Regions from separate parts of the Arthrobacter sp. SD76 genome, predicted to be linked through region 3. Evidence: riboswitches for the same ligand, from Rfam matches in the RefSeq annotation. Region 3 holds a riboswitch; each other region holds the start of a gene.
The links. Region 3 has a riboswitch for S-adenosylmethionine ahead of ACPEE0_RS00310 (DUF1737 domain-containing protein). Riboswitches for the same ligand answer to the same signal wherever they lie in the genome.
Positions count from the first base shown of each region.

Region 1: another riboswitch for S-adenosylmethionine. It lies ahead of metX (homoserine O-acetyltransferase MetX); the one in region 3 lies ahead of ACPEE0_RS00310 (DUF1737 domain-containing protein).
Region 2: another riboswitch for S-adenosylmethionine. It lies ahead of ACPEE0_RS06760 (aminotransferase class V-fold PLP-dependent enzyme); the one in region 3 lies ahead of ACPEE0_RS00310 (DUF1737 domain-containing protein).

Region 1 covers NZ_JBNBLR010000001.1:2,675,809-2,679,616, forward strand. The annotation lists gene ACPEE0_RS13085 (MFS transporter) at 1-1,135, opposite strand, end outside; partial or broken gene metX (homoserine O-acetyltransferase MetX) at 1,349-2,463, opposite strand; SAM riboswitch class IV at 2,476-2,592, opposite strand; partial or broken gene ACPEE0_RS13095 (bifunctional o-acetylhomoserine/o-acetylserine sulfhydrylase) at 2,725-3,808, opposite strand, start outside.
Region 2 covers NZ_JBNBLR010000001.1:1,368,306-1,372,113, forward strand. The annotation lists gene ACPEE0_RS06755 (class I SAM-dependent methyltransferase) at 1-162, opposite strand, end outside; partial or broken gene ACPEE0_RS06760 (aminotransferase class V-fold PLP-dependent enzyme) at 226-1,643, opposite strand; SAM riboswitch class IV at 1,682-1,795, opposite strand; gene hisN (histidinol-phosphatase) at 1,957-2,769, opposite strand; gene rsgA (ribosome small subunit-dependent GTPase A) at 2,818-3,808, opposite strand, start outside.
Region 3 covers NZ_JBNBLR010000001.1:73,174-76,981, forward strand. The annotation lists gene ACPEE0_RS00300 (O-succinylhomoserine sulfhydrylase) at 1-1,187, opposite strand, end outside; gene ACPEE0_RS00305 (rhodanese-like domain-containing protein) at 1,188-1,598, opposite strand; gene ACPEE0_RS00310 (DUF1737 domain-containing protein) at 1,595-1,867, opposite strand; SAM riboswitch class IV at 1,881-1,996, opposite strand; partial or broken gene opgC (OpgC domain-containing protein) at 2,234-3,808, shown strand, end outside.

The DNA.
Region 1 (3,808 bases), 2.6 Mb from region 3:
AGCGCATGCGGGTGGGGAACATCTCGGCCATGATGGACGGCTGGCCGGCGTACATCAGCGCGTGGAAGAGCAGTCCGATGGTGATGGCGGCCAGGATGACCATGTCGTTGGCTGTGTCCATCATGGGGAAGGCGAAGAAGCCCCAGGTTCCGCCGAGGATGGCACCCGCCATGTAGACGGGCCGCCGCCCGAAGGCGTCGGAGAGCTTGCCGACCAGCGGGACGGCGCAGAAGTGGATGAAGTGCGCCACCAGCAGCAGGAGCAGGATCCGCGAGGTGTCCGTCTGGACGACCACCTTCAGGTACGTGATGGAGAACGTGACCACCAGGTAGTAGAGGATATTTTCGGCGAACCGGAGGCCCATGGCGGTGAAGACGCCGCGGGGGTAGCGGCGGAAGACTTCGGCAACGCCGTAGCCCTTCTTTTCCGCAGTGACTTCCTTCCGGGCTTCGATGAAGATCGGAGCGTCCTGGACCTTGGTGCGGATGTAGTAGCCGATGATGACGATGACGGCGGACAGCCAGAACGCCACGCGCCAGCCCCAGCCGAGGAAAGCTTCCTGGGACAGGGTCGAGGACAGGGTGAACAGGACGCCCGTGGCCAGCAGGTTGCCCATGGGAACGGCGGACTGCGGCCAGCTGGCCCAGAAGCCGCGCGAGTGGCTGGGGCTGTGCTCTGCCACCAGCAGCACGGCGCCGCCCCATTCACCGCCGACTGCGAAGCCCTGCACGAACCGCAGGAACACCAGCAGCGCCGGTGCCCAGTAGCCGATCTGGGCGAAGGTGGGCAGGCAGCCCATGAGGAACGTGGCAACGCCCACCATGATGATGCTCAACTGGAGGAGCTGCTTGCGGCCGAACTTGTCCCCAAAGTGGCCAAAGACAATTCCGCCGATAGGCCGGGCAACGAAGCCCACGGCGTAGGTGACGAACGCGGCAATAATGCCGTCCAGTTCCGTGCCCGAATTGGGGAAGAATGTTTTGCCGAACACCAGTGTGGCGGCAGATGCGTAGAGGAAGAACTCATACCATTCCACCACCGTGCCGGCCATGGAGGCCGTGACGACTTTCTTCAGCCCTGAGGCCTTGACGTCGGTTTCCTCGAGCCGCCCTGCGGCGGAGTGTTCCGTACTCATGAATGAACTCCTTTGGCGTCTCCGTCGACACCACAATGGGACCGGATGGCGGCTTTGTGATTTGCATAACAAAACCGCAGGTTCACACGAGTATTGCTTGGTACAGCCGGGAGCTCAACGCCGAATACTGCAGAAAGCATCTGCAAAAATGCACACTTGGCGCGGCGGCACACCGCGTGCCAAGGCGTGAAAGCGTCCGGGCTGCGCAGTGGTTCAGGGCAGGAGGTGCTGGCGGAGCTGGTTCCCGAGCTGACCGATTTCCGTCAGGAAGCCGTCGTGGCCGATCGGCGCCTGGATCAGGTGTACGTCCACGTCCCCCGGCAATGCCCGTGCCAGTTCCTGCGACTGGGACGGGAAGTAGAGCCGGTCCGAGTCGACGGCCGCGATGAAGAACCGGGCCTCGGAGCGGGCCAGCGTCTCGGCCAGCGTTCCGCGCCCCCTGCAGACGTCGTGGCTCATCAGCGCCTCGGTGATGGCGATGTAGCTGTTGGCGTCGAAGCGCTGGACCAGCTTGTTGCCCTGGTGGTCCAGGTAGCTCTCCACCTGGTAGCGGCCGCGGGCCGACAAGCAGTCAGCCTGCAGCGGCGATTCGGGGGCCTGCGGCTCCCGGCCGAACCTGCCCTCCAGTTCGGCGGCGGAGCGGTAGGTGATGTGGGCAATGCGCCGCGCAAGGGCCAGGCCGTCCTCGGGGAACGGGCCGCCGTAGTAGTCGCCGCCGTTGAAGTTGGGGTCCTGGCGGATGGCGAGGGTCTGGGCCTGGGCAAACGCGATCTGCTCAGCCGTGCTGGCGGCGCCGACCGAAATCACGGCGCAGCGCTTTACCCGCTCCGGGTAGGTGACGGCCCATTCCAGGGCGCGGGCACCGCCCATGGAGCCGCCGAGGACCGCGTACCAGCTGCCGATTCCGAGCTGGTCTGCCAGCCGGGCCTCTGCCACTGTGCTGTCCCGCAGCGTCACCAGGGGAAGCGGGAACCCCACGGCGTCCCGTCCGGGGCGGGCGACGACGGCCCGGTGGACCCGTAGCAGCCGCCCACGATGTTGATGGACACCACGAAGAACCGGTCAGTGTCCACGGGGGCGCCGGGCCCGGCGAGCTGTTCCCACCAGCCGGGTTCGTCGCTGTCGCCGCGGGTGACGTGGGTGCTGCCGGTCAGGGCGTGCTCGATCAGGATGGCGTTGCTGCCGTCCGCGTTGAGCGTGCCCCACGTTTCGTAGGCGAGCGTGACGTCCGGCAGGTAGCCGCCGGCTTCCAGTTCCAGGCCCCCGATGGAGGCGTAACGGACAATTCCGTGCTCGGGAACGGTGGTACGGGTGACGGTAACCGTCATGGCAAGACCTCTTCTACGCGCTTGCCCACCGGCGGAATGACCGGCAGGCCAGGTCTTCACCCGGGGCACCCCACCGCGGAAGGAGGGTTGCCGGCCAGCAAGCCGGGGCTGTCACTGGCACTCATGACCTGGTTCGAGTGTACGAAACACCACCCGCCCCGGGCCAAGAGTGTGACTGGTTGTGACTTCCCCGGCCGTGCGCACCCGGGTGGCCACCCGCCGTCGGGCGTTGCTCCCGGCTCAGCTCCCCGGGCCGTGCGCTCAGGCGCCTGAGGCCTCCTTTGCCGCGCGGAAGCCGGCCTCGAGGTCGGCGAGGATGTCGTCGATGTGCTCCAGGCCCACGGAGAGGCGGACCAGTCCCGGGGCGACGCCGGCCGCGGCCTGCTGCTCCGGGGACAGCTGGCTGTGCGTGGTCGACGCCGGGTGGATGACCAGCGAGCGGACGTCGCCGATGTTGGCAACGTGGGAGTGCAGTTCCAGGGCGTCCACGAACCGCTTGCCCGCTTCGGCGCCGCCGGCCAGGTTGAAGGCGACGATCGCGCCGGTGCCCCTGGGCCGTACTTGCGGCCGCGCTCATACCAGGGACTGGAGGGCAGCCCGGCGTAGGCTACGGATTCGACGTCGTCCCGTGCTTCCAGCCACCGCGCAACCTCCTGGGCGTTGGCCACATGGCGCTCCACGCGCAGGCTCAGGGTCTCCAGTCCCTGCGAGATCAGGAAGGCGTTGAAGGGCGAAACGGCCGAACCGAGGTCACGCAGGAGCTGGACCCGGGCCTTGAGGATGTAGGACAGGTTGGCTCCCAGCGCTCCGCCCTCCCCCAGGTCGCGGCCGTAGACGAGGCCGTTGTAGGTGGGGTCCGGCGTGTTGAAGCCGGGGAAGCGTTCCGGGTCCTTGCTGAAGTCGAACTTGCCTGAATCGACGATGACGCCGGCAATTGCGGCGCCGTGGCCGCCCAGGTATTTGGTGGCCGAGTGGACCACGATGTCGGCGCCCCATTCCAGCGGCCGGATCAGGTACGGCGTGGACAGCGTGTTGTCCACGATCAGTGGTACGCCGGCCTCATGGGCGGTCCGGGAGACGCCTTCGATGTCCAGCACGTCCTGCCGTGGGTTGGACACCACCTCGGCAAAGAACAGCTTGGTGTTGGGCTGGACCGCCTCGCGCCAGTGGTCCAGGTTGTCCGGGTCCGCCACGAAGGTGACGGAGATGCCGAACTTCTTCAGGGTGTGGGCAAACAGGTTGTAGGTGCCGCCGTAAAGGCTGGGGCTGGCCACGATGTGGTCACCGGCCTCGGCGATGTTCAGGACGGCGAACGTCTCTGCCGCCTGCCCCGAGCTGAGGAGGA
Region 2 (3,808 bases), 1.3 Mb from region 3:
GCCGGCATCGAGCGCATCCCGCGCACCGGCCGGAATCAGCCAGTCCGCAGACTCCGCGGGATAACCGGGCCGGACCCGCTGGTAGTGCCGGCCGCCCTGCTCGAAGCTCTTTCCCAGCTCCCTGCGCCGCCCATGATCCAGCCTGGGGCCACCCCGAACCACCTGCGGCCTCCTTCAGTCAATGCCTTGCGGTACCTTCCGAATTTACCGCATCAGCCGGACCGGTCAGTCGTCGGTGCAGGGAGCAGCGCCGGCGGTGCCCGGCGTGTTCGGGGCCCAGTGCGGGTAGGTGCGGGTGTCGTTGGCAGGAACCCAGCGTCCCGCGTCCACCACGTAGTCCCAGCCGAGCCCGTCACGGCGCAGCTTGGCGATCCCGGCCAGGAGCCTCTGGGCATCTTCCAGCCGGGAACCCACGCCGAAGCTGGCGCGGAGCGAACCGGAAGGCAGGCCCAGCCGCTTCAGCAGGGGGTGTGCGCAGAAGCGCCCGTCCCGGAGGCCCACGCCGTGCTCGGCCGAGAGGTACGCAGCCACCAGGCCGGCGTCGTAGCCCTCAACGGAGAAGTTGACTACACCGATGGTGTCCGTGTCCGGGTTGCTGTCCTTGAAGATCTGGTGCACCGTGACGCCGTCGATCTCCTGCAGGCCCTCCACCAGGAAGGAACGGATGGCGGACTCGTGCGCGTGCCAGCGTTCCTGGTCGAGGCCCGCGATGACCTGGGTGGCCTTGGCCAGCGTGGCGGCACCCAGGACGTTGGGGGAGCCGCCCTCGTGGCGGGCCGGTCCGGTCGCCCAGCTGACGCCGTCGAGCCTGGCTTCCTTGACGGCGCCGCCGCCGGCAAGGTGGGGGGTACCGGCGTCGAGCCAGTCCGGCCGTCCACCAGGACGCCGGCGCCGAAGGGCGCGTACAGCTTGTGGCCGGAGAAGGCGACGTAATCGACGTCGTCCGCGCTGATGTTGATGCGCCGGTGCGGCGCCAGCTGGGCCGCGTCCACCACGATGCGGGCCCCGTGCTGGTGGGCCAGGGCAGCAAGGGCGCGGACCGGGAGGATCTCGCCCGTGACGTTGGAGGCACCCGTGATGGCCAGCAGGCTGACGCCACCCTGTTCCAGCTCGGCGCGCACAGCGTCGATGGTGCCGGCGATGGTGTCGGCAGCAACGATGCTCCGGTGGGGAACGCCCTGCCACGGCAGGAGGTTGGCGTGGTGCTCGATGTCCAGGTACAGGACGTCGCCGGCGGGCCGGCCATCGGTGAGGGGCAGGCAGCCGGCCAGCAGGTTGAGCGAGTCCGTGGTGTTCCGCGTGAAGATCACGGAGTCGTCCGGGCGGCCGCCCACGAATTCGCGGACGATGCTGCGGGCGTTTTCGTAGACCGAGGTGCTGATCTGGGACGCGTAGCCGGCACCGCGGTGGACGCTGGCATAGAAGGGCAGGATCTCGTTCAGGTAGGCGGAGACCACCGAGAGGGCGGGGGCCGAAGCGCCATAGTCGAGGTTCGCGTAGCGGATGTGGCCGCCCGAAATCAGAGGTGCCTGGATTTCCGCTCCGGTGACGGCTGCAAGCGGACGGCCGGCCAGCGCCTGGCGCTCGTCGAAGACGGAATCGGCGGTAATAGCGGCGTTGGGGGAGACGGTGGCAGTTGTCACAGAGACCTCACTTCAAAACAGGACTCCGGTATCAAGGGAATCCGCGCTTGCCGCATCCGCTCCGGACCGGCCTGGTCGTCACCCGGGGCACCCCACCGCGAATGGAGGGTTGCCGGCCAGCAAACCGGGGTTTTGCGCTGGCACTCGTGACCTGGTTAAGAGCGTAGAACATGGGGCGGCCAGGACTGAAGCCGGCGCAATCGTTAAGGCTTTTGTTACGCGCGGATGGAAATCGCGCCTTTCGGCGAAGAACACGACGGCGGACACCTCCTTCCGGAGGTATCCGCCGTCGTTTGTTCGGTTGCCGGGGTCTTTAGAGCAGGTCGTCCAAACCCGGGTTCAGCCGCTGCAGCACTTCCGAGTGCAGGATGGAGTTGGTGGCCAGGGCGTTACCGCCGAAGGGGCCGTCCTCACCCTCCAGCGAGGTGAAGCGTCCGCCGGCCTCCACCACGATCGGCACCAGGGCTGCCATGTCGTACAGGTTCAGCTCCGGCTCGCAGGCGATATCCACCGAGCCCTCGGCCACCATGCAGTAGGACCAGAAGTCGCCGTAGGCGCGGGTCCGCCACACCGATTCGGTGAGCCCCAGGAACTCGTCCAGGTTTCCCCGCTCCTTCCAGCCGGAGAGGCTTGAGTAGGACAGCGAGGCGTCGGAAAGGTTGGAAACGTTGGAGACCCGGAGCCTGGTGGCCGCGGCGAGCGAACGCCCCATGTAGGCGCCCATGCCCTTGGCGGCCCACCACCGCTTGCCGAGGGCCGGGGCGCTGACGACGCCGACCACCGGCTCGCCCTCGTCGACGAGGGCGATCAGGGTGGCCCACACGGGGACGCCGCGGACGAAGTTCTTGGTCCCGTCGATGGGGTCGATGATCCAGCGGCGCGAGCCGTGGCCGGTACTGCCGAACTCCTCACCCAGGACCGCGTCGCGCGGGCGGGAGCGGGAGAGCTGGCCGCGGATGGCTTCCTCGGCGGCCTTGTCCGCGTCGGTGACCGGCGTCAGGTCGGGCTTGGTCTCCACGTGGAGGTCCAGTGCCTTGAAGCGGCTCATGGTCTGGTCATCCACGGAGTCGGCCAGGACATGGGCCAGGCGCAGGTCATCGTTGTAGCTCGAAGCGGGTTGGATCATGGTTCCAAACTACCGTCTGCAGGCAGTTCTGCTGGGAGATCGGCGTTGTCAGTTGACGCTGCCGAGCTCCTTTGCCTCCTGCGCTTCCTCCCGTGGATCCGCTCCGAGCAACCGGCGCAGCGAGGCCAGCCGCGCTTCTCCGGTGGGTCCGGCATGGCCCGCGGCGACCCATTCATCCAGGCCGCAGTTAACGGCACTTGCCGTGTGCTTGCAGCCGCGTTCGCAGGCGTCGGTGCCGGGTGAGAGGTCGGGGAAGGACCGCAGGATCCGGTCCGGGTCCACATGCGCCAGGCCGAACGAACGGATGCCGGGGGTGTCGATGATCCAGCTGCCCGGCGGGGCGTCCACCAGCCGCAGGGCCAGGGCGGACGACGACGTGTGCCGGCCCCTGCCGGTGACCGCGTTGACGCCGCCGGTGGCACGCTCGGCTCCCGTGAGCGCGTTGACCATTGTTGACTTGCCGACGCCGGAGTGTCCGAGCATGACGGTGACCTTGCCGTCCAGGTAGGACCGGAGCGCGGCAACTGCCGCGCTGTCCAGCCGGGCGGACAGGCCGTCGTCGGAGCGCGCGTCGATGCCGGACGCCTGGGTGTCGGCGGTCCGGCTGATGATCACGGGAAGGTCGAGGTGCGTGTAGTTGGACAGGAGCTCCGCTGGATCCTTGACGTCCGCCTTGGTGACGAGCAGGACCGGCTCGATGCCGGCGTCGTAGGCCGCCACCAGCGCGCGGTCGATGAAGCCCGTGCGGGGTTCCGGGTTGGCGGCGGCCACCACGATCACCAGCTGGTCGGCATTGGCCACCACGGCCCGCTCCACCGGATCCGTGTCGTCGGCGCTGCGCCGCAGGAGGGTTTTGCGGTCCTGGATCCGTACCAGCCGGGCCAGGGTATCGGGGTCGCCGGAGACGTCCCCCACGAGGGAAACGAAGTCGCCCGCCACCACGGGGGAGCGGCGCAGTTCCCGGGCCCGGGCGGCGATAACCGTACGCTCGTTCGCGGAGTCCTCGCCCACCACGGCCGTGTATCGCCCCCGGTCAACG
Region 3 (3,808 bases):
TCGAGGTCGCGGATCAGGTCGTCGGCATCCTCGAGCCCGACGGACAGGCGCACCACGCCGTCGCTGAGCCCGATGGCAGCCCGCCCCTCCGGCCCCATCGCGCGGTGCGTGGTGGTGGCCGGGTGCGTGATCAGGGACTTCGAGTCGCCCAGGTTGTTGGAGATGTCGATGATCCGCAGCCCGTCCAGCAGCGCGAAGGCGGCTTCCTTGCCCGAGCGGCCGCCGGAGGGGGGCAGTTCCAGGGTGAGCACCGTGCCGCCGGCACGCATCTGCTTCGCTGCGAGGTCGTACTGCGGGTGGGACTTCAGCAGCGGGTACTTCACCCAGCTCACGGCAGGCTGCTGCTCCAGCCATTCAGCGAGCCGGAGGGCGGTGGCGGAAGAGTGGTTGACACGCAGCGCCATGGTCTCCAGGCCCTTGGTCAGCACCCACGCGTTGAACGGCGACAGCGACGGGCCGGTGTGGCGCATCAGCTGCTTGACCGGGCCCTCGATGTACTCCTTGGTGCCCAGGATGGCACCGCCCATCACCCGGCCCTGGCCGTCGATGTGCTTGGTGCCCGAGTAGACAATGACGTCCGCGCCCAGCTGGCCGCAGCGCTGGAGCAGGGGAGTGGCAAAGACGTTGTCGACGACGACGGTGGCCCCGGCGGCGTGCGCGAGTTCGCTGACCGCGGCGATGTCCACGATCTCCTGCATCGGGTTGGACGGGGACTCGAAGAAGACGGCGGTGGTGGGCTGGGACAGGGCGGCGCGCCACTGCTCCAGGTCCGGGCCGTCCACGAACACCGTCTCCACGCCCCACCGCGGCAGGATCTCATTCAGGATGACGAAGCAGGAACCGAAGAGCGAACGGGCGGCCACCACGCGGTCCCCGGCAGCCAGCAGGGCGCCCAGGGCGGTGAAGACGGCGGACATGCCGGACGCAGTGGCGAAGCATGCCTCCGTGCCCTCGAGCAGCCGGAGCCGCTCCTGGAAGGTTGCCACGGAGGGGTTGCCGTACCGGGAGTAGACGAAGCGCTCGTCCTCGCCGGTGAAGGCGCGTTCCGCAGCGGCGGCGGATTCGTACACGAAGCCCGAGTTCAGGAAGACCGCTTCGGAGGTTTCCTGGAAGTTGGTGCGATCCAGCCCGCCGCGGACGGCCTGGGTGTCGGGGTTCCAGCCGGCGGCGTCGTTATTGAAGGTCACTTAGTTCTTTCCGAGGTTGGTCGGCAGGCCGCGGTTCTTCCAGCCATTGACGGTCCGTTCGCCGTAGCGGTCCGGATCGCCTTCGAAGCCCTCCAGGACGTTGTAGGAGGTGAAACCGGCCTGCGTCGCGGCGATGGCGGCGGAGATGGAACGCTGGCCGGAGCGGCAGATGAACACCAATTCGGTACTGGAGTCTTCCGGCGCCTGCTGGCTCAGGTCCTTGAGGAAATCCGGGTTGGGAATGCCGCCGGGGAAGGTCCACTGGATGAACAGCGGATCGTTGTCCGTGGCCTTGGTGTCCGGGATGCCGATGTGGGCCCATTCGCCTTCGGTGCGCACGTCCACCAGGATGGCACCCTGCTCAAGCTTGGCCCAGGCTTCCTCCGGCGTCAGGTCTCCTGCGTAGCTCATGCGTGGCCCTCGCCGTCGAACTCGAGGTCCTCGTTGGCTGCTTCCAGGTCGTCAACAGCGGTGGCGACGGCGGCGTCCGCCGAGGCGATGGCGGCGGGCAGGACGACGGCCTGGGCCACGATGACGCTGGTGCCGTTGAAGGCTGCCGCCGGGCTTCCGTGCAGGACGTAGCCTTCGGCGAGCGCGGTGGAGATCCGCTCACAGAATTCACGGTTGTCCGGGCCGCTGATGAGGCGGTAGGACAGCTTTTCTTCGGGGGCGTCGGACACGACGGATCTCCTTCTCTCACGCTTGCAGCTCGAATCGGTCGATATGCCGAGTATTCACCTGAGGCACCCCGCCGCGGAAGGAGGGTTGCCGACCGGCCAGTCAGGGCTTGGCGCCGGTACTCGATTACTCCCCAAAAACGTAACATCTGGCACCGGCGGCCGCATCGCCGTTGTCGTCATGTTGCGTAACTGAAGCGGAAACGCTGCCGGGGATGCGGTCGCGGTGCCCTTCCCGGGGACGGCCGACGGCGGCATTACAGCAGGTGGGAGGGCTTTTTCTATCCCATCGCGGGAGGGGCGGCCCGATACAGTTCTTAGGGGGCAGCGCCCCGCCGTCGAAGATCAGCACTGGGGGTCCCTTTGAACATGCGAACAGCCGCGCCCTGCCGCCTCCGCCTGGCCTGGGCGTTCCTTGCCGCACTTGTTGTTGCATGTGTGGCAGCGGTCCTGTCGGCGGGGCCGGCCCGGGCGGCCGAACCCGCCCCGGATGCAGGGGAGCCGATGCTCGGCGTCGTCCTGGAATGGGGCGAGGACACTGCCGCGGGGTTTGCCGAGCGGCTGGGAGCGTCGCCGGCTGTCTTTGGACACGACATCGCCTTTCCGTACCGGTCCTCCGAGCAGAACGACATCAAGGGCTTCCTTGAACAGTCATCGCTTCAGGGGTCCCACGCCATGCTCACGGTCAAGCCCACCGTGCCGCTGGACCAGATCGACGCCGCGGCTGCCGGATCATTCGCTCGGGAAATCCGCCGGTTGACCGCACAGTTCCAGGGCCAGGTGCTGGTGCGGTTTGCCCCGGACATGAACGCCGGCTGGGTGGAGTGGGGCCAGCAGCCGGCCGCGTACCGGGAGGCGTTCCGGACAGTGTCCGCGGCGTTCAAGGATTCCGGCGACGGCCGGACAGTCATGGTCTGGGAGCCGTTCCTGGGCAAGGATTACCCCTTTGACCGGAACCGGAACGCCCCGGCTCCCGGCAGCGACGGGTTCGAACTGCTGGATACAAACGGCGACGGCGCCTGGGACGGGTCCGACAGCGCCTACGAACCGTACTATCCCGGTGATGACGCCGTGGACTGGGTTGGCCTGACGGCCTTCCACGACGACACTGCCGGCGGCGCGGCCGTCAATACCCTTCCGCGCGCCGGCGAGCTGGCGGAGATGCTGACGGCTTCAGGAGGCGAGAACTTCTACGCCACCTATGCCCAAGGGCGGAACAAACCGTTCCTGCTGCAGACCGCCGCTTTCTACAGCCCGGCCTCCGGCGGCGCATCCGAAGCTGAGATCAAGACCGGCTGGTGGGACCAGGTGGTAGGCACAGCCACCTCGGCGGAGTTTGGCAGGACGGCCGCGGTGGTCTGGGACGAGCGCACCAGCACCAGGGACACCGGCGTGGCCAGCATCGACTGGCTGCTGACCGGCAGCCCGGAGGTTGCCCGGGCGGCGCTGGAACGGCTGGAGGCCTCGCCCTGGTGACCGGTCCCGTCACGGAAGTGTCCGCCGGCGGCAGCGGTTATGTCCGGGCCAACACGCTGGCCGGGCCTGCAGCCTGGACCGTGGGGGCCGCGCTCGTCATCCTCCTTGTGGCTCTGTGGCAGATTCCGCGCCGCGTCAACGCCGCAACGGCCTGGAGCTATACGGACCCGTCCGGCAGGGATTCCCGCGTGGACCTGCTGCGCGGACTGGCCATTGTGTTCGTGGTGGTCAACCATCTGGGCATGACGTCCCTGTTCCAGCTGCTCACCCAGGAGGCGGTGGGCTTCGTTTCGGGTGCCGAGCTGTTTGTCCTCTTCTCCGGCCTGGTGGTGGGCATGGTGTACGGGCCACGGGTGAAGGACGATTTTGGAACGGTCGTGGACCTGACGTCACGGCGCGCCGGCAAGCTCTACCTGACGGCGCTGATCGTCCTGGTGGGTGTCTTCCTGGCTTCCCTGCTGCCGGTGT